DNA from 2 places in the Spartinivicinus poritis genome. Region 2 is predicted to be linked to the other one. Evidence: predicted binding sites of a transcription regulator. Region 2 holds the regulator's gene; the other holds the start of a gene.

Region 1 (10,586 bases), on a different contig from region 2:
GAACCTATCAAGTCTTCCAGCCTTTTACTTAAAAGGCTGGAAGCTGCGAGTACTCCGGTATCTTATCGCCTGGATATTTTACTTATTGTATTCGGTTTTCTGTCACAAGAAGCAAGACATGAAAATATTAAATATTTAAATAAACTGAACGCTGACTCAGACATTGGCCACTACTTAATAAGTAAAAATATTATAACAGAAAGAGAGTTTCAGCGTGTTTTAGCTTATAAATTAGGTATGCCTTTTGTGTCACTTATAGATTTAGAATTTGACCTAAATATTATAAATCTTTTACCTGAAGAAGTCGCTAGAGACCATACTGTATTGCCAGTATTAGATCTTGGAGAAAAACTAGTCATAGCAATGACGTTGCCACTAAAAAGCCAAACTATAAAATATTTAAGTTTTTTAACCAATTTTGTTATTGAGCCTGTAATTGCAGAGAGAAAAGATATTGAGTTCGCAATAGCAAGACTATACGGGACCAGTAGTGAACTTGAAGCATTAGAAGAGTTTAAAAGCAACTACCATGAAGGAAACAAGCTAACTAGCAAAGACAACCTATTACTTGGCCAAAAAAAGCCTATTGTAAAACTTGTTCATAATATGATTCTTGATGCTATTGGTAGCAAGGCCTCCGACATACATTTGAGACCTTGTGAAAACGGGATAGATTTATTATTTAGAATTGATGGTAGCTTAATTAAAATACGAACATTTACTAAAGGGCTACTAGCCCCCATCATAAGCAGGTTAAAAGTCATGTCAGGAATGGACCTTGCTGCACACCATTTACCACAGGATGGACAGGCTTATTTAAAAAAAGGTGATCGGCAAATTGACTTACGGTTTTCAGTTATACCTACTATTTATGGAGAAAGCGCAGTTATAAGAATTCTTGATGCAAAGTATGGCATGAAGAATTTATCTGGTATTGGTTTCTCAGAAAAAGACTTAACCTTATTTACTAATTTATTACACCGATCAAATGGTATTATTCTAGTGACAGGACCTACTGGCTCCGGAAAATCAACAACCCTTTATGCCGCTTTACAAGAAATAAAAATGCGTAATGTTAATGTTGTTACCGTAGAAGATCCGGTTGAATATCATATTGACGGTCTTGTACAAATACAAGTCAACCACTCGATTGGCTACACTTTTTCAAGGGCATTAAGGCATATTCTAAGACATGACCCTGATGTGCTTATGGTAGGTGAGATAAGAGATTTAGAGACAGCACAAATGGCTATTGAATGTAGCCTTACAGGACATATAGTACTCTCTACGTTACATACTAATAGTGCAGCAACAACTATAGCACGTTTACTAGAAATTGGTATTGATCCTTATCTTGTAAATACTTCCTTGTTAGGTGTTTTAGCCCAGCGGCTTGTTCGTTGTAACTGTAAACATTGCTTAGTGGAAGAAAAAGTAAGGGCTGGTGTTCACTCTTCTCTGGGTTTGAAAGATGAAGAAACTTTTTATCGAGGTAAAGGTTGCGACCACTGCCGTAACACAGGTTATTCAGGCCGGCATGCCGTTTATGAGTTACTGATTATGAGCAATGAAATTCGTCAAGCAACTATTAATGGTAGTGGTGCTGAGCTTATTAAAAATGCAGCTATAAAAGAAGGTATGACACCGCTCACACAACAAGCACTTAGCTTGGCTCGTAATAAACTAACATCGTTAGAAGAAGTATATCGAACCATTTTAGATTAAAAAAAAACAAACTTGCTATCAATGGAGTATTGACTATGCATATCTCCTTAACGAAACCAGAGCTAGATAGAGCACTGATCAAAGCCACAGAAATGTGGGAAAAAAGTGATGATAGTGACTATTTAGCAAAATCGTTACTTTATCATAATCAGTTAGTGAAAAAGCTAGATGCTGTTTATAAGGCAGCTAAGCTATATTTACATTCAGGTAGTGGAGCAAAGGAGCATACAAAACTCATTAGAGCTATAGATATAGTAGAACAAATCGAGTCAATTAAAGAATGGTAAAAACCATATCATAATTCAGGTAATAGTTTTTCAAACTATTACCTTTCCAACGAAAACGGAGATAACTTTATAAACCACTATGATCTAACCTGATTAAAGCTCAAACCAAACTTAGACAAATAAATCCGTAAACGATGACTATCATTATTAGATGCTTTTTGCGTTCGAGAATAATTAAACAATTCCCTTCCTGCCGCCGATAACGACGATTGCTGCTGGCAAATAGAAATCACCTGCTGTAGTTGTAACTGATCAAACAAATCAATTGAAGCTAATTGTTCTTCACTAAAATAATGTGCTAAGTCTACACCAAAATGATTAACTTTGGGCTGATCGGTTTGCCAGTGCTTGGATAACCGTTCTACTTCTTCACTGACAATGATTTCATTAATTCGTCCTCCTTCTGCTAACGTTAACATCCTTTGTACGCTGGCATTTAAGTCACGAAAATTGCCTCGCCAACTGGCCTGTGAAGATGTAGCAAAAGCTAGGTATTGCTGCTTTGCCTGTTGATTAAAACTGGCTTTATGGGCTGTTTTTCGCTCATGCTCCTGTAGCTCATAATTCAAGTTTGGCTCAATATCTTCTTTTCGTTGAGCTAAACCAGGCAGCTGATAAGTCCATAAGTTGATACGAGCTAATAAGTCATCACGAAATACCCCTTCTTCAACTGCCTGATATAGATCTTTATTGGTGCCAGCTATTTGTTGAAAATCACTTTGGACAGGCTTATCACTACCTAATGGGTAGAATGTTTTTTCCTCAATAGCATGTAGTAGCATAGCTTGTTCATCTAGCCCAAGCTCACCAATTTCATCAAGAAATAACAACCCTTGGTTTGCTGCTAATAATAAACCATCCCGCTTATTTTGAGCTCCAGTAAATGCCCCTTTAATATGACCAAATAATGCTGACATAGCATTATCACCTTTTAAGGTTGCACAGTTAACTGCAATAAAATCACCAGCAACCAAGCCTTTTTGTTGTTTTAGCTGATAAATTCGTTTTGCCAGCATTGATTTACCTGCTCCAGTTGGCCCAGTAATTAACATGGGTGCCGTACTCCGAACAGCGACTTTCTCGATCTGCTCGATCATTTGGTTAAACGCTTTATTTTTAGTTTGAATGCCACTTTTTAAGAAAGACTGGTCATCTAAAGCTTCTTTTTGAAAACGCTGCGCTAAGGCATCATATTTAGATAAATCCAGATCAATAACGGAGTAAGTACCAATCGCATTACCTTCTTCGTCTTTTACTCCTGGAGAAGACTGCAATAAACGGGCAGGTATATAGTTAGCTTCACACAATAAAAACCAACAAATCTGCGCTACATGGGTCCCAGTGGTGATGTGCAAATAGTAGTCTTCCTTTTCAGGCTTAAACGGGTAAGACTGACAGAACTCCAATAGCACACTATAAACTTCTTCAAAATCCCAAGGGTCGATAAAGCGAACTGAATGCAAATTGTAAGCTGTATGATTAGACACCTCCTGCACATCTTCACACACCTTAGTTGCCAAGTTTTTATCCCTTGGTTGATGCAGCAACTCTAAACGATCTAGCTTAAGATCCTTTTGCTGAAAAATACTAACGGTTGGCCGCCAGCTACTCCAACGCTTAGTCCCTTTACCTCGACGATCCTTAGTCGTACCCAGCAAACCAATGGCAACCTTAGTTTTGTTTGTTTTTTCACTCGTCACACCAACCTCACCTTATTACATTGCATACAAATGCTGCTACTCGGCCCTACCAATTAACCGCTAACATACATATTATTTATATAGATCAATATTATATCCATATAGATATTTCAACAACAAAACTTCAGCGACAGCAATTCATGCTGGCCTCTCAGGTGATTCTTGCTATACCTTGAATATCAAGGCCTCCAACACTTTTAACAAAGAAATTTTAAAAGTTGGCACGTTAATCGCCTTATGATTACTGTGCAAAGCGGAATGCTTTAGCAGGTCTGGTTTTTTGCTTCAAACCAAAGCCAGCCTGGTAACTCTTGTTTCAAGTAAGTTGTACCAAAGCGTCCCAAGACACAGTGCCCTTTCTCGGCATGGATTCGTAAGAATCTTATTGGGTTTTTTATGATATGGCATACAACTGGGTTCGAGTCCCTAAAAACCACCATTCATACTGGCTTTTAACCAGTGCTTGATAGCTCATTTGGTAGAGCAGTTGCTTAGGGAGCAATTGGTAGAAGGTTCGATTCCTTCTCAAGCTGTATAAATGTAAAAAGACTACGCAAGTAGTCTGCAATGAAATATACCCAAAGCGAAGGGTTTTTAGGTGAGGCTATCGAGTGATGAAGCCCCGTGAGCCTATAAATAATAGGTGATTGGGGTGAGTCACGATGATAACAAAGCCTAAAAGCGATTCGCGAAAGGTATAAAAGAGGTTAGCGGTTGTTGCCGCTGTTTAGCTTAATTAAATAACAGCATTAAATTTATCAAAACTTAAAGTGAATGCAGGAAGCAATTACTTAAGGAATGGTGACTTTAATGAGGTAGCTAAAGCTGTACTAGTAGTTACCAGTTATTTAATTATTTGGTTCGTTATTGAATCATTCCTTACAGGGTTACATTCTGTGGATCAACCACATACGATGTACAAATGTAAGCGAACCATTCTTTAACCACCACTATTCAAGTAACCGCCCCTAACTTCTTTAGTTATGATGAGTCGCTTTTTAGTAGTTAATCAACTACTGACCAGTACTCATCATGACTAATAAGTCCTATTTTTAAGGGCATTTAGATTTAATGGAGATGTATTGTGTTTAAGAAAATAGTTGTCGGGCAAAATGAGCGACTAATTGTTGTTAAAGATAAAAGATTAAGTAAAGTTCTATCGACAGGAGTACATTATCTGCCTATTTGGCAATATGATGATGTAGAATTGGTTAGTACTGAGTCAGTACGCTTCACTCATGACAGCCTAGAACAGTGGCTAAAAGAGCCTGTATTTTTACAATATTTTGATAAACTAGAGTTAGGCCGATTTGAAGTTGGGTTAGTTTATAAACATGGTCAGCTTTGGCAGTTATTAAACCCGGCGACTACCCACTATTTGTGGAAAAATAGTGATGATATTGAGGTGCGTACCATCAATACCGAAAATAGTTATTATCTTGAAGATGATCTATTATGGCAATTAACAAACAAAGAGCAGTTTGTTATTAATGCTAATACCAGTAATGTTACTACCCATAAAGTTAATGCAGGATTCGTTGCTTTAATCTATGTGGACAGCCAACTTATCGATTTGCAAGGTGAAGGTGAGTTTGGAGTATGGCAGTATCAGCGCAAAATTGAAGTAGTCATGATGGATACCCGCAAAGGGTTAAAACTTGATTATATATTGCAGGAAAACTGGTTAGAAATTCCTGCTGTTGCAGAACAAATTGCGCTATTTAAAACTGAACCACAGCAAGTTGGGCTACTGTATGAAGTACAGCATGGCCAGCGTCGTTTTAATCAATTACTGCCACCAAATACTGAAATTGCTGTATGGCAACAGAATAAAGTGTGGGAGCTTGATCTGGTTGATATCAACAACGACTTTCGGGTAACCAAACCATTGCTAGATAGCTTACGTCAGTATTTAAGTGGCCAGTGGTTAACAACCTCTATCGACCAACAGCATATCGGTTTGCTACTGCAAGATGGTCAATTGGTTAGCACCCTGAATACTGGGCTACACGCTTATTGGCCTTTTGGTCGCCAACTGGAAATAAAACAGTTTGATTTACGCTGGCAAACAGTGGAAGTCAGTGGACAAGAAATATTAACCAAAGATCGGGTTAGTGTGCGGGTCAACCTAAACGCCAACTATCGTATTTTAGATGCGGTAACGACTTTTGAAAGCGTTAACAATGTTAATGAGTTTATTTACCGTACGTTACAGCTAGCATTACGAGAAGCCATAGGTACACGAAACTTAGATGATTTGTTAATGGATAAAGAGCATGTAAATCAGCTATTGCTAAAGCAATCAGCGGAGCATTTATCATCTATTGGGATAGAGCTTGGTCAACTGGGAATAAAAGACATTATTTTACCTGGTGAGATGAAGGAAATTCTTAACCAGGTGGTTAATGCCCAAAAATCAGCAGAAGCTAACAGCATCAAGCGTCGGGAAGAAACAGCTGCTACTCGTAGCCTGCAAAACACCGCCAAAGTTATGGAAGGCAACCCAACTTTGCTGCGCTTGAAAGAACTGGAGTCATTGGAGAAAGTAGCAGAAAAAATTGACCAATTAAATGTATATGGAGGATTAGAACAAGTAATGAATGGCTTAGTTAAGCTAAAGTAAACGTTGTGGTGCATATAGATGCACCACAACGTTTTTAATAAAAACAATTGATATTAAATAGGTTAATTACTTTCCCAATTGAATACTGTGCCGTCACTAAAATGAATCATCACTGTATTAGGCTTCACTACTTTTTTGTTTAATAAATAATCTTTACTGCTAAAATTGGCGGTAATCGTGGAGCCATCACTAAAGGTTGTTTGTTGTACTTGTCGACTTTTAGTTAAGTCAAGAAATTTCACTAAAGCCTTATCCCAAAGTTTTTCATGAGCTATCTGAAATCCTTTCGCATAGTGTTTTAAAGCAGGCAACCGCTTTCGTAAGCTATTACGACTAATATGCAACATTGGCGGTGTGTTATATAACATCGCGGTTAAATCACGTACCACTTTCACATCGGAAAATTTTAAACTGTCTGCCCCCCAATGGTAGCCATTAATAACAGCATCATGAAACACGGCCTGATATAACGGCAGTTTATACTCGGGCGCAAACAATAAATTTTTATAAAGCATTTTGACTTGAGCTGGCTTAAAGAAAACCTGCGGCTCGTCATTTGGCCACCAAGTACCAAGATAATATGGTGATTGTTTATTTTTACGCATGTCTGGATCACGCCAACCAAAACCTGTAGTTTGAATTCCATGAGCAAATACTATTGACGACGTATTAATTGCATTACCATCTTCAGAGCCTAATGGTAGTTGATATTGATCCACAAACCACTGCAAGCGATAATTAAATCCTTTTGCCATGGTAGACTGGGAGTGTAAACGTTTAGAATGGTAATCCTCATAAAGCATTCCAGTGGCATCAGCGTCCAAAAATAAACTATTAAAACCACCATAGTGCATGATTTTAGCAGTACGTTGCTGATAGTAAGTTTGCATACAACTTGGATTGGTATATACTCCTTTTCCTTTATAGCCCATTTTTTTATATCCATCTTTCTTAACAATGCCACAGTTTTCCCGTAACTGGCTAGGTATCTGAGCAGTCAGCCAATTATCATTTACCCCCATCGGTATTGCTGTATTATACGAATCATAGGTGCTTATTAAGTAGCCAGCCTGTTTTGCCGCTATGACAGCCTCTGGATGATAAAAAGCTGAGGTCCAACTGGGTGTCAGTAATAATAATTTATTCAATTTGGCTGTTTGAAAATCCTCTATGACAGGTTTGGATAATCCCTGTCCCCAATTGACTACTGGCTTTAAAAAAACTCCCAATCTTGCTTTCACTATTTTTTTTCTTTTTTTTGCTACCAGGTACTGCTGATCAATAAAATCTCTTTTATCCGGATCAGAAGAGACTGGTAATACTTTTGTGAACGCATGATTAAGCATTTCAATCACTTTACGCTGGTGATAGTGATTCATCCATTGTGAATTTATACCCGTATCGAATCATTTTTAGGTTTTGTTATCTTCGTTCCTAATCACCAAGGATGGTGTGAATGCAGTTAATGCATTATGACATGGATGTCATGTATTAGGGCAATGCAGGAGTAGTTGCCTAGGAGCATTTAACTGTCACCCCAATCACTTATTAATATAGGCTCATGGGGACAAGTCTACTACTGTAAGACTTGCGGTAGCGACTTTAATGGATATAAAAGTGCTACTGGAACTCGTCACTTGATGGCTTACCAATAACGCTGTTTTATCAATTAATGCTATTATTGCTAGCCTCACTGCTGTAGGCTAGCCCTAAAAACCCTTCACATTGGGTATATATAACGTTAAAAACACATAAATATTAAAGCAATCAATATCATAAAAAGCGTTTATAACAATTTTTTACCAGTTAGGCTTATGAAAATTATATAGCTCAGAACCTATTACTGCCACTTGCACAGAGGCTGCTCATAGATAGTATATTTCTCACAGCTACTTTTAGTCCTAAATCCTCCACACCATTTTTTTAAATTAAAATCTTGCGTCTGGTAATTATTCTCTGAATTTTGTAAACAGCTTTGTGCTTTAACTTCAACATAACCTGGATATAAACTTAGCTCTGGTTTATCATAACAATAATTCATGACTGATTCTTTATCATATGATCCAATAAATACAAATAAATTATATAATTCTTTTAACATGTAATGCTTCTTTTATAATCTGTTTTCTTAGTTTTCGTTGACTATCTTTCATTAGATCTATATTTATTGCAAAAAACCATGTTTGATTATCCTTCTCTAGGAAACCAACATACCAGCCTATGTCTATCCCTTTTCCATTTTTCATTACCCAACCTGTTTTTCCATATAGTTTATATGATGGATTACTTTCATTAAGCATAATCTTCTTAGTTTTTTTCTGATATTTTTTGTAGTATGGCAGTCTTTCAGAATATAATTTTTTTAGAAACTCAATTTGTTGATATGCATTGATTCGTAACTTTCCATCTAACCAAAACGTCGTTAAATTGCCTAACTCTCTATTACCATAGTTCATTTTTTTTAAGTGATACCGATACTGCAATCTCCCAACATCTTGAGCTACCTCTTGATAACACCATATACATGAATTGGATAATGCAGACTGTAATGTATGATTTTGATTCCATATCTTCCATCCTTTATCTTTTCCATCCCATAAAAATACATGACCATCAGGATTTATAGCCCCCTCTGCAAGACCAATTAGTGTATTAGGGATTTTGAATGTTGATGCAGGTAAATAATTTTTTTTTGCTCTAGATTCATTATGTATGTACACTTTTTTTCCATCAGTGGACGATATAACCAATGTACCATTTACATTATATTTATTGAAAATGCTTAATAATTGCTTATCCTCAACCCCATATGAAAAAACAGCCTGAATAAATAAAAGCGAACCTAAAAATAGGTTTTTGATATGTATCTTCATGATTTTAGAAGCCTATTAATGTAAATTGAAAAAACTATTTTATATAAATAACTAAGAAACTTTGTACTTTTCTGATGATCAATTATGATAAAAAATGGCATTAAGTACCCATTTATTTAATCTTACCGAGCACCCTATTATTACACGCCTTGCCTCTCACGCTAGAATTTAAACAGTAAATTAGTATTGTATTTATTGTAATGGGTATTACACTCCAAAGGTAAAAGTCAATAAAATATTTACCTATTTACAAAGAAAAATATAGAGGGTAATCAACAAGAAAGAAGATTATTATTTAACTTGGCATTAATTATATTTACATTCTTAAAAGATGTTTAATTACACAATAAATTCTGAACTTAATAGATATTTGTACTTATTGTGGTAGATATTCGTCCATCCAACGTACACTTTAAGTGTGAAGTTATTAAAGTGTACGCTATGACCTACTAAATCTTTAATTGAAGGGTTCGTTATTATTTTTCGTCTATATTGAGTTTAATTCTGAACAGTTGACTTGCTGGAGATAAAATAGTGATATTTCTTTATTTGATATAATTTCTTGCTTTGGCTTTATTTTTACTGTTGCACAAAACAAATTTAAAGATTGAATCCAGCTTTTATCAATGTATTTTTTTTGTGCTGGTTGATTTTTTTATAACATGTATTTTTATCATTGCATGTCTTTCTTATATCAGTAATTGTTCCTCCCATCTGATATCCATCTTTTTCTGCATTGAATAACGTATAGCCTACATGCACCTTAAACTGGCCATTTTTACATGGCTGAATCACTTTAGTAATTAGTGAGTTAGATTTATTATTAGGAGAATAATCTGCAACTTCGTTTAGTACTTTTTCTTTTATAATGTCTTCAAAGCTATTATATGTACGATTAGGAGAACCTATTAATGCAGCAATTTCACTTGATTCTATTCTCTTAGCAAAATCACTACGTTTTAATTTAACCTTATCAAGATCTAATTGCTTTTCTTTACAGGGAGAGCGTATAACACTTAATTCATAAGGCGTTAAATTATATACTTTAAAAGTATAATTCTCAGGTGCAGCCTGAACTGTCAGTACTACCATTAAATTACTAATGATAGCTAGTTTAATTCTATACAACCACATTATTAATTACTCAAATGCTGACTACTTTGATATAACACTCAACAGCAGGCAGACATCTTCTAGTTCTATCAGATTACATTAAGCTGGTGAAGGATACAGATAAAGGCTCCTTTAAACATCATAGGTTACTGCCCCTATCAAGATTATTATTTTATGCCATAAATACTAATCTAATTAGCATTACAAGGATATCGACTTACAAATGCTCCTTCAGGATTTTTAGTTTTTGCAAGATCGGCAACTG
Region 2 (10,586 bases):
TTTACTACTTATTTTTTCAATTTTTGATAGCTGTTGATTATTGATGAAGTTTAAACAAACGTTCACCCTAGCAAATTTTTTCAAATAAGTCGGCTATTTTATAATTTATTTCAGATCGTAAAAACGGAAGCGTTTGATTACATTTAACTAACAACTACACCTAACCATTAGCAAGCAAATACTAACCAATTGCAATCATTTCAAAATCCAGCTTACTCACACCACAGTCTGGACATAACCAGTCTTCTGGCACATCTTCCCAGCGGGTACCAGGGGCTATTCCTTCTTCTGGCCAGCCTTCCGCCTCATCATAAATAAATCCACAAACTACACATTGCCATTTTTTCATATGTCAGGCTCCTCACCCACTAATAAGGGCTAATCAGTTATAGTTCACTAGGGCAGCAAGCAATTATGAGAGGTACCCTTCTATTCAAAACTTGCAACTGATAGCAAGATATCGCATTCTGCGCGCCAGACAACTAATCAGTATTAAGTAAAAACTTCATTGTGAGCGCATTATCTATCTTTGAAACTGCTCAGTGGCAGCCTCATCTTAACATACCTGCACCCTGGCATGACTGGCTGACATTCACGGGTTCTCTCTCACAACGCTTGCAGGATACCTTTCAATCCCTATCAGTCAAGCTGATCAGCCAACAGTGGCAGCCTGCACTTCTTTCTGAACAAAAGCAGTTGGGTATTCCAGAGCAGCAGTCAGCATTTATTCGTGAAGTGATTCTGTGTGTCTGCCAGCAGCCAGTAATCTATGCACGTACTGTGATACCAGCATTTACCGGCTTGCTAAGCTGTCAACCACTACTCAGTCTCGATACAGAGCCACTAGGCAAGTTATTATTTACTCATGCCAGTAGCAAACGTAACCCAAACTTTCAGTATGCTCACTTTAGTCATGAGCAGCTGCAGGCATTACCCATGCCCTCAACAATAGCGCACTCAGCTATTAATCAAGACTGTTGGGGCAGGCAATCGGTTTTTATCATTAACCAGCGGCAGCTAGCGGTAAGTGAACTATTTTTGCCGACGATTTTTTCACTGCAACAACTAACATAATCATGCTTATTGATAGTGACTAACAGGATGGAAATAACCAGTAGCTCTTCTGACAAACTCAATGCATTGCTGAGTATCACCCGTTTAAACCGCCCTATTGGTCTTTACCTATTGCTTTGGCCAACCCTTTGGAGCTTGTGGCTAGCTGCTGATGGTCTGCCAGATTGGCACCTGATTATTATTTTTTGCTTAGGTGTCACAGTAATGCGCAGCGCAGGCTGTGTAATCAACGATATTGCTGATCGTCACTTTGATGGCCATGTTAAACGTACTCAAAGTCGGCCACTGGTTACTGGTGAGCTAACGCTTAAGGAAGCAATTGGCTGCTTTGTAGCACTTTGTACAATTGCGCTGGTACTGGTGTTATTTACTAATCAGCTGACTATTTTACTGAGCTTTGGTGCCTTGGCTTTAGCGATTTGCTACCCCTTTATGAAGCGCTACACTCATTTCCCACAAATTGTATTAGGGGCTGCTTTTTCCTGGTCGATTCCTATGGCCTATACTGCTCAAACTGGAGAGCTAAACCATGCTATCTGGTTACTGTTTTTGGCTAATCTGACCTGGACAGTTGCCTACGATACGGCTTATGCCATGGTAGATAGAGATGATGATTTAAAAATAGGCGTCAAATCTACTGCTATTTTATTTGGGAAAGCTGATAAACTTATGATTGGCTTATTACAAATAATTACTCTAGCTTTGTTAGCAGGGGTAGGCTATTTATTTCAGCGTGGTTGGCTGTTCTTTATTGGCATCGGTTTAATGGCTGGGCTGTTTATCTATCAGCAGTACTTAATCAAAGATCGTGATCGGTCCCAATGCTTTAAAGCATTTTTAAACAATCACTGGGCAGGCATGTTTGTCTTTGTTGGAATAGTTTGTGATAGTGCTGTTTCTTAGTTTCATTTGTAGGTAATAACTAGGAAAACTTCTCACTGTGGTATTGAGCCACAGTCATAAAACTCATGGATTGGAAACACTTTCAGGGCAGAGCCATACGAATGTCATGCAAATGTAACATAAAGACTGTGTAATGCTCTGCTGACAACTTGAAAGCGAGAGAAGGCTTGAAAATGGTTGGCAAAAAAATACTCATAGTGGACGATGAGGCCCCCATCCGAGAAATGATTGCAGTTGCACTCGAAATGGCAGGCTACGAATGTCTGGAAGCAGATAACACGCAAGATGCGCATAGCATCATGATCGATAAGAAACCCGATCTAATTTTGCTTGATTGGATGCTACCAGGAACCAGTGGAATTGAATTGGCTAGACGGCTTCGCCGTGATGAAATTACGGCCAATATTCCCATCATCATGTTAACCGCCAAAGGCGAAGAAGATAATAAAATTCAGGGCCTGGAAGTGGGAGCAGATGACTACATCACCAAACCATTCTCCCCCAGAGAACTGGTTGCCCGTTTGAAAGCAGTATTGAGGCGCTCTGGCGCTCAGGAACCTCAAGAGCCCATCAGGGTTGAAGGGCTTGAGCTGGACCCAATCAGCCACCGAGTTAGCATTAACGGTAAGCCGACTGAGATGGGACCTACTGAGTACCGTTTATTGCAGTTCTTTATGACACATCAAGAGCGAGCCTATACCCGTGGCCAGTTATTAGACCAAGTGTGGGGCGGCAATGTGTACGTTGAAGAGCGTACCGTTGATGTTCATATCAGACGACTGCGTAAAGCACTAGGCACTGGCCATGATCGCTTTATTCAGACCGTTAGAGGCACTGGCTATAGGTTCTCAACTAAGGCTTAACGGTGAAAGTTAACTGGCAAGGCGAAATTATTCAGCGGCTCGCTATCACTGTAGTAGTCAGTGTGTTGTTTGGAGTAGCTATTGGAGAAGTGGCCTGGGTTTTAGCAATTGTCTTAGCGGGATACCTTAGCTGGACACTGTTACAGGTTTTTCGCCTCAGCCATTGGCTTCAAGAAAGTGAGCACAATCACCTAGAGCCACCAGAAAGTCGTGGTATCTGGGGAGATATATTTGATGCTATCTACCGGCTACAGCGTCGAGATCAAAAGGCGCGCGCCCGGCTACAAGCAGTGATTGACCGCGTTCAAGAGTCTACTGCAGCGCTTAATGATGCTGTGATTATGGTTGACAATCAGGGCAACCTGGAATGGTGGAACCAAGCTGCAGAAGCCATGCTCGGATTTAAGAGCCCTGTAGATCAGGGGCAATTAATCACAAACCTAATCAGAGACCCAGCATTTTTCAAATATTTCGACAAAAAGGAATATCAAGAAGCGCTGGAAGTACCCTCCCCCATCAATGACCAGCTCATCTTACAATTCAACATTACCCTGTTTGGTCGCAATGATCGCTTGTTGTTAGTACGAGACATTACCCGACTGCATAATCTTGAGCAAATGCGAAAAGACTTTGTGGCAAATGTTTCCCACGAATTAAGAACCCCCCTGACAGTGATCAGAGGTTATCTGGAAACCTTGCTGGATAACGCTGATATTTTGCCTGAACGCTGGATACGCGCCTTACAGCAAATGCAGCAACAATCAGACCGAATGGAAAATCTGGTCAGCGACTTACTGTTGTTATCACGACTAGAAACCAGCGACCGACAAGCTGATTTAAAGCCAATTTGCTTACAGCAGATCTTGTCAAACATTATTAGTGATGCCAAAGCGCTCAGTGGTGACCGTTGTCATCATATCCAGCTGGTTTGTCCAGAAAGTGCAAAACTGCTAGGCCATGATCGAGAGTTGCATAGCGCTATCTCTAACCTGATCTTTAATAGCGTCAAGTACACTCCCGCTGCAGGACAAATTGATGTGCATTGGTGGGAAGATGACTCTGGTGGACATCTCTCCGTGATGGATGATGGAATTGGTATTGACCCCAAGCATATCCCACGCCTTACTGAGCGGTTTTACCGTGCAGATCCCAGTCGTTCAATTAACACTGGTGGCACTGGGCTTGGCCTAGCCATTGTGAAGCACGTACTGATCAGACATAACGCTCGCTTAGAAATCCAAAGTGAGCTTGGTAAAGGCAGCTGTTTTATCTGCCACTTCCCACCCACCATGATCGCCAGTGAAGATTGTCCAGAACTCGTGGAATAAAGCCCTAAAAGAACTAAAAAATTTCGTAATTCACAATAATGCCTAAAGCGAAGGGCATATACCCATCATGAATCATTTTTAGGTGTAAAAATAAAGTAGTATATACTCAAAGCGAAGGATTATTTAGGCGAGGCCACTGAGCGATGAAGCTCCAGGAGTTTAGATAAACTAAATGACTGGGGTGAAGAACGACGGTAACAAAGCCCTTGTGCCCTAGGGGTATAAAAATCATTCGCGAAGAGTATATCACCAGTATTTTTTCCCAGACCCCGAAGCAATAAACTTCGATAAATAATCAAATTTCTGTGGATCTTCATCAACAAAAACCACTGAAATGACAATATTTTCTGCATTAATATTTTTTTGAGGTGCCTGTAATGTATGGATTAAACAGTTAATTCTGGCTATATCACCGGCATTATCATTTTGCTGCAAGTCTATTACCGCTGTGTCCAACAACTGAGGAATACCATGCTCACGACTGGCAATCACTTTTGCTTCTTTTAAGCTGATATCCTGAATTTCACAAGGAATCGTTTTATCATGCACTCGCAATTGCGCAGGGCCTTTTGTTGGTTTTTTACTTGCTTGCGGCTTAGCTGACGCCGTTGTACCTCCTGTTAATGCTGCAACAGAGCCTGACTGGGCTGGTTGAGGGGCAGCTTTAGCCGCAGGCTTAGCTGGTGCCCCTCCTACTGCCTTAGCACCAAGTGCTGATATCGAGCCTTGCGAAACACTGCTTTCAAGGGCACTTTTGGTCGCCTTACCTTCCAATACATCACGGGGTAGCCGCTTGGATAGCACTTTAATGACTTTTTTCACCAACTGATCATTAGAGAATGGTTTGCCAATATATTCACTCACACCAGCTTGAATCGCTTGGACAACATTTTCTTTATCACCGCGACTGGTTACCATGATAAAAGGGGTTTTATTATACTGATACTCGTTACGCATCCACTGCAATAGCTCCAGGCCGCTCAGCTCTGGCATTTCCCAGTCACACAACACCAAGTCGTATTCACTTTTCTCTAGCATGGACATGGCTTTTTTGCCGTTAATCGCCTCCTCAAAAATAAAGTGAGGAAAACGATCTTTCACTGCTTTTTTTACCAGGTCCCTGATAAAGGATGCATCATCAACAACTAATAACTTTACTTTTTTCATCGTTATGTCAGCCCCTTTGGGCTAAACCCAAAAAGCTCGTCTAATGAGAATATAGACTAAATAGTCAATGGCCATTGATTGAAATGACCTACCTACAATTAAAAATCTTAACCTGACTTAATCAACATAGGCTCGCTATGGTTAGCCAAAAATTGTTCCATTTCTTTTGGAGGGAGTGGTTTGCTCAGCAAATACCCCTGAATAAAGTCGCAACCATGGATTTGTAGAAAGTCACACTGCTCGCTCGTCTCGACTCCCTCTGCCGTCAGGCTAATACCAAACTGTTTGGTCATTGCCACAATCGCTTTAAAAATTACCTTACTTTCACTGTTCTCAGGAATTTCATCAATGAAGCTTTTATCTACTTTCAGGTTATCAATAGGTAGTTTTTTTAACGCACCCAGTGATGAATAGCCTGTACCAAAATCATCCATGGCTATCCCCACCCCTTGACCTTTAATAGCCTGAAGCATTTCAAAGGACACATCACCAGATTGCATAATGCTGGTTTCAGTTAACTCTATTAATAAGTATTTAGCTTCTAACTCTGTTATGGAAAGTTTGTCTGTGACTAGCTGACAGATGTCCATTCGATTAAACTGAATATTTGATACATTTACTGCCACTTTAAGAGGCTTAAAACCCGCCAGCTGCCACTCCCTTGCTTGGCGGCAAGCTTCTTCTAATACCCATTCACCTAACGGCACAATTAAACCAGACTCCTCAGCGAGTGGAATAAAGCGTAAAGGTGCTATCAAGCCTTTTGTTGGATGCTCCCAACGAACCAACGCTTCACAACCAATTAACTCACCTGATTTAAGTTCTAGTTGTGGTTGATAGTGAAGTACCATTTGGCCTTGCTCAATGGCTTTACGTAAATCAGTTAATAGTTCGTGGCGCTCCATTGCCTTGGTTGTCATTGCGTTATGGTAAAATTGATAAGTATTTTTACCCAAGTTCTTAGCATGATACATTGCTGTATCGGCGTGCTTTAATAGCTCTCCTGCTTCTTCACCATCATCAGGATAAACTGTTATACCTATGCTGGCCCCCAGGTGATAACGCTGCCCTTTTAATATAAATGGATGTGATAAAGCCTCTAGAATTCGTTCTGCAACCAGGCTAGCATCCTCTCCTTTGGCTACACCATTGAGTAAAATAGTAAATTCATCTCCACCCAGTCGAGAAACGCCTTCATCAGGCTCAAGGGTACTATCAGACAAGTCTGCAATATTGCGAGAAATTAAATCTTCTGTACGTAAACAAAGCCTTAGTCGATTAGCAAAGGTTTTTAGTAGATCATCTCCCGCATCATGTCCTAATGTATCATTGACTACCTTAAACCCATCCAAATCAATAAAGAGTAATGCAAAACAAAGCTTTTGCCGCTTACAGTGCGCTATGGTTCGATTTAGCGATTCAATAAACATGTTGCGATTGGAAAGCCCTGTAAGGCTATCTTGGTAAGCAATTTTATGCAGTGCAATACCCGTCTCTCGCAAACTATCACGCATATCATTGAAAGCTTTGGCTAAATCACCAATTTCATCTGTTTGTCTAGTATCAATTGCCACTTTCATATTGCCTTCAGCAATATCTAAAGCCGCTTGTTTGAGATAAACAATGGGATTAACAATTAAGGAATTTAAAATCCAATACAGTAAAAAACCACCCACCAACATCGTGCCAAAAGTAATTACCGCCACTACTACTTCAACCCGTTCAGTAATTACATGAACATCAGCCTCTGGCCAAACAGCAATAAGACTCAGATTGTCAGCAAGTTGCACTAACGACAAGTAGGACTCATCATTCGCAAATGGCGCTTTTAGGGTTTCATTAACTTGGTTTTTTAGTCGGCTGAATAGCGCTTTATCCATTATTGTTTTATCAGGTTTTGGGCTATATAACGTCTGCCCCTGGTTATCAACCAAAAACATATAGCCATTGTTACCAATCCGAGCTTGCTGCAAATATTGCAATAGCTCGCTGGTGTCTACTGAGATGACTAAATAGCCTCGTAATTTAGCTTCTGCAAATAAAGGGTCAATCGATTGATCAGCTAACCGTACCGCTTTGGATACTAATAATGTAAGGCTTTGAGTATCCGGATGTAGCATGAAAAATGCCTGAGTTTCCTGATCACTCTCTTTTAAGCGGCGAAACCAAGGCTCTCCTCCTTCCTGATCCGTTTGGTTAACAACTGGCTCCCAGGTAGAACGCACATCCTCATAACCGTCTGGCAACAGCAAACGAATTTCAAAGTGGTCTGAATACGTATTTTGATAATTTTGAAATACTTGTAATAACGGGCGGTAAAGCAGCTGATAGCGCTTATTTTCATCCAACTGAAAATACCGCTTTAGCAAATTGGTGGAAGCCAATAAACTGATATTGCCGATACTCACCCGTTGCAAATGATTAACCTGGGTTTTTACCTCTTTAATCTTGAGGGTCATTTGATCAAGGGTTTGATGCTCATAAAGCCGCTTTATTTCCTTATAAGCTAAAAACCCCAGCAGTAGAACCGGTAAAACTACCGTGGGCATCAGCAACAGAATTATTTTCGCCCTTAACTTCATACTGGTAAGTACTATTTACTAAAATAACTATTAAAAAACATTATATTCAGTATATTAGCCCGAATACTTCAGCAGAACATATCATTTTTAGACATAGGGCACCTCTAATAATTGTTTGCCGCCTCTGGCCTTCATGAAGAACCAAAAGAAAAACCGGCTTATTGTAAATGGAAATAAATCTGACTAATTTTCTTAGTTGCAGTACTTGGCAATGGCAATAATAGTTCAAGCTTCTGCATTACTTGAAGGGATGGATATAACCATGGACTCTGTTGCATTGGTTCTGGGAGTAAAGCTCTTGCAGCAGCATTTGGGCTGGAGTACGCTACATAGTGAGCATTTTCTGCCGCATTATGCGGTTCATTAAGAAAATCGATAAATGTAGCTGCTAGTTGTTTTTTTTCAGACTCCTCTGCTACTGCTAAATAATCTAATATCATCACTGAGCCTTCACTAGGAATAGTAAATTCTATAGGTACGCCACTACGCATTAACGCATAAGCTTCTCCATTATAAACAGCACTTACCCATAAGTTTTCGTTGATAGAACCTGTAGCGGGGTAACGAATATCACTTGTCCATAAAACAAAAGGCCGCTGTTTAGTTAGGGTTAATTCTGCTTTTTGTAAGGCATTGATACTGGTGCTATTGGCTGAATAGCCTAAACTAAGCAAAGTAATTGCCACCGTTTCATGGGCTGTCGGTGGCATCAGAATTTTGCTATAAAGCGAAGGGGATGGATTAATAATATTACTCCAATGCTTAATAGGTTCTTTTAACCTTTCATTATGAAAAGCAATTCCTAATACTTTCCAAAAATATGGCACTGCAAATTTTTCTAACAAATTATGCTGGGTTAACCAATGACTATCGATATACTGAGTATTTTTTAGTTCAAAATCAGTAAGCGGGGTTATCCAGCCACTTGCGATATAAGCTGTTGCTGAAGTAGAATCAACACAAACAACATCAACGCCGCGCCCATCACTTTCCAGCAATAACAAATTTCTATCATCATCACTACTATAATACACCAGTTTAATTTTTACGTTGTATTTTTGCTCAAATTGCTTATATACAGTGGGCGATAAATAATTATAACGAATAAGAACACTCAGCTCAGGCTGATCTGTTTTAACTGTGTTGCTTACTGCAGCATGAGCTAAAACACCATAGTTACAACTAAGCCAAATAATGATTAGGAAAAATATATTGAAGCGCATTATGTGTTAATAATAGCTTTCAATAAGTTAGGCAGCAGGTTTTATTAGTATTTTATTTAAAGAATGATATCTTGGGGGATAAAAGTTAATGTAGTGATAGGGTATCGCGAAAGGATTAGAGCCATGGTGGAGCCCAACCTCCCCCTTTGAAAAAGGGGGATTGAGGGGGATTTCATGAAAGCTTATTCAAGGCATCTAAAACAGCCCACAGTCTTTTATGCTCAAATAAAATCCCCCCCTACCCCCCCTTTACCAAAGGGGGGAACAGCTTTACTATAAAATTTGAAAGAGTTGATAAAAACTACTTCTCTAATACTTCTTCTTTCATCCGTTTTAAACCAATATGCCGAACATCCGTCCCTTTTACTAAATAAATAACATGTTCGGCTATATTTCTGGCATGGTCGCCAATACGCTCTAAAGACCGCAGCACCCACATAATATTTAATACTCGAGTAATACTTCTGGGGTCTTCCATCATAAAAGTAACTAGCTCTCGCATAGCACTTTGGTACTCTAAATCAACCGATTTATCTTCTTGGGCTACTCTCAAGGCCATTTCTGTATCAAAGCGGGCAAAAGCGGTTAGTGATTCTTGAACCATGCGACGTACTCGGGCACCAATATGACGGGTTTCAATATACCCTTTTGGTGCTTCACCTTCCTCGGTTAATTCAATGGCATGGCCAGCAATTTTAGCTGCTTCATCACCAATACGCTCCAAGTCTGTCGACATTTTTGAACAGGCTATAACTAGCCGTAAGTCACTGGCTGCTGGCTGCCTTCTCGCTAAAATGCGTGCACATTCCTCATCAATGGTAAGCTCCATTGCATTGATTTGGTCATCATTTTTACGCACTTGTTTACCTAGCTCACTATCCGCATCAATAAGCGCTCGAACGGCATCACTGACTTGCTTTTCAACGGAGCCCCCCATTGCCAGCAAGCTATTTCTTACTTCTTCAAGTTCTGCATTAAATTGCTGGGAAATATGTTGAGTGTGAGCGTCTGAATTGATGTCCATTACTGCTTGCAACCTTGTTGTGAATCGGCGGAGCCCTGGGCCCGCTAAAACCCAGGCAATACCTGAAAGTATGTCAGATTAATAAGTTTACTTTATCATTACACAGCTTACTTTAATAATAGCTGATATCATTCCTCAAAAACGACACTTGATGTTTATGGTCTTTATATTAATTCCCAAGTGTATGCAATTTAGCCATAGCGTCCTGTAATATAGTCCTCTGTTTGCTTTTGTGCTGGGTTGGTAAACAATGTATCTGTATCGTCAAATTCTACTAATTTACCCATATACATGAACGCGGTGTAGTCTGAAACCCGAGCAGCCTGTTGCATATTATGTGTAACAATAACAATGGTATATTTAGACTTTAGCTCATTAATAAGCTCTTCAATCTTTAATGTAGAGATAGGGTCTAACGCTGA

Evidence for each region. The regulator PhoB, encoded in region 2, activates phosphate uptake and scavenging genes when phosphate is short. The targets are predictions, from matches to a motif close to TGTCATANNNNTGTCANA.
Region 1: the regulator PhoB is predicted to act here: its motif matches at 7,796-7,813, upstream of ORQ98_RS05170 (glycoside hydrolase).

What each region holds. Positions count from the first base shown of each region.
Region 1 is NZ_JAPMOU010000004.1:175,908-186,493, forward strand. Features, by position in the region: gene ORQ98_RS05145 (GspE/PulE family protein) at 1-1,725, shown strand, start outside; gene ORQ98_RS05150 (hypothetical protein) at 1,761-2,012, shown strand; gene rtcR (RNA repair transcriptional activator RtcR) at 2,090-3,712, opposite strand; tRNA gene ORQ98_RS05160 (tRNA-Pro) at 4,174-4,245, shown strand; gene ORQ98_RS05165 (slipin family protein) at 4,797-6,335, shown strand; gene ORQ98_RS05170 (glycoside hydrolase) at 6,398-7,714, opposite strand; gene ORQ98_RS05175 (hypothetical protein) at 8,176-8,436, opposite strand; gene blaOXA (class D beta-lactamase) at 8,417-9,208, opposite strand; gene ORQ98_RS05185 (hypothetical protein) at 9,809-10,342, opposite strand; gene ORQ98_RS05190 (hypothetical protein) at 10,513-10,586, opposite strand, start outside.
Region 2 is NZ_JAPMOU010000006.1:43,992-54,577, reverse strand. Features, by position in the region: gene ORQ98_RS06870 (rubredoxin) at 182-349, opposite strand; gene ORQ98_RS06865 (chorismate--pyruvate lyase family protein) at 511-1,074, shown strand; gene ubiA (4-hydroxybenzoate octaprenyltransferase) at 1,102-1,977, shown strand; gene phoB (phosphate regulon transcriptional regulator PhoB) at 2,151-2,840, shown strand; gene phoR (phosphate regulon sensor histidine kinase PhoR) at 2,843-4,168, shown strand; gene ORQ98_RS06845 (response regulator) at 4,415-5,335, opposite strand; gene ORQ98_RS06840 (EAL domain-containing protein) at 5,443-7,917, opposite strand; gene ORQ98_RS06835 (ABC transporter substrate-binding protein) at 8,076-9,140, opposite strand; gene phoU (phosphate signaling complex protein PhoU) at 9,442-10,164, opposite strand; gene pstB (phosphate ABC transporter ATP-binding protein PstB) at 10,356-10,586, opposite strand, start outside.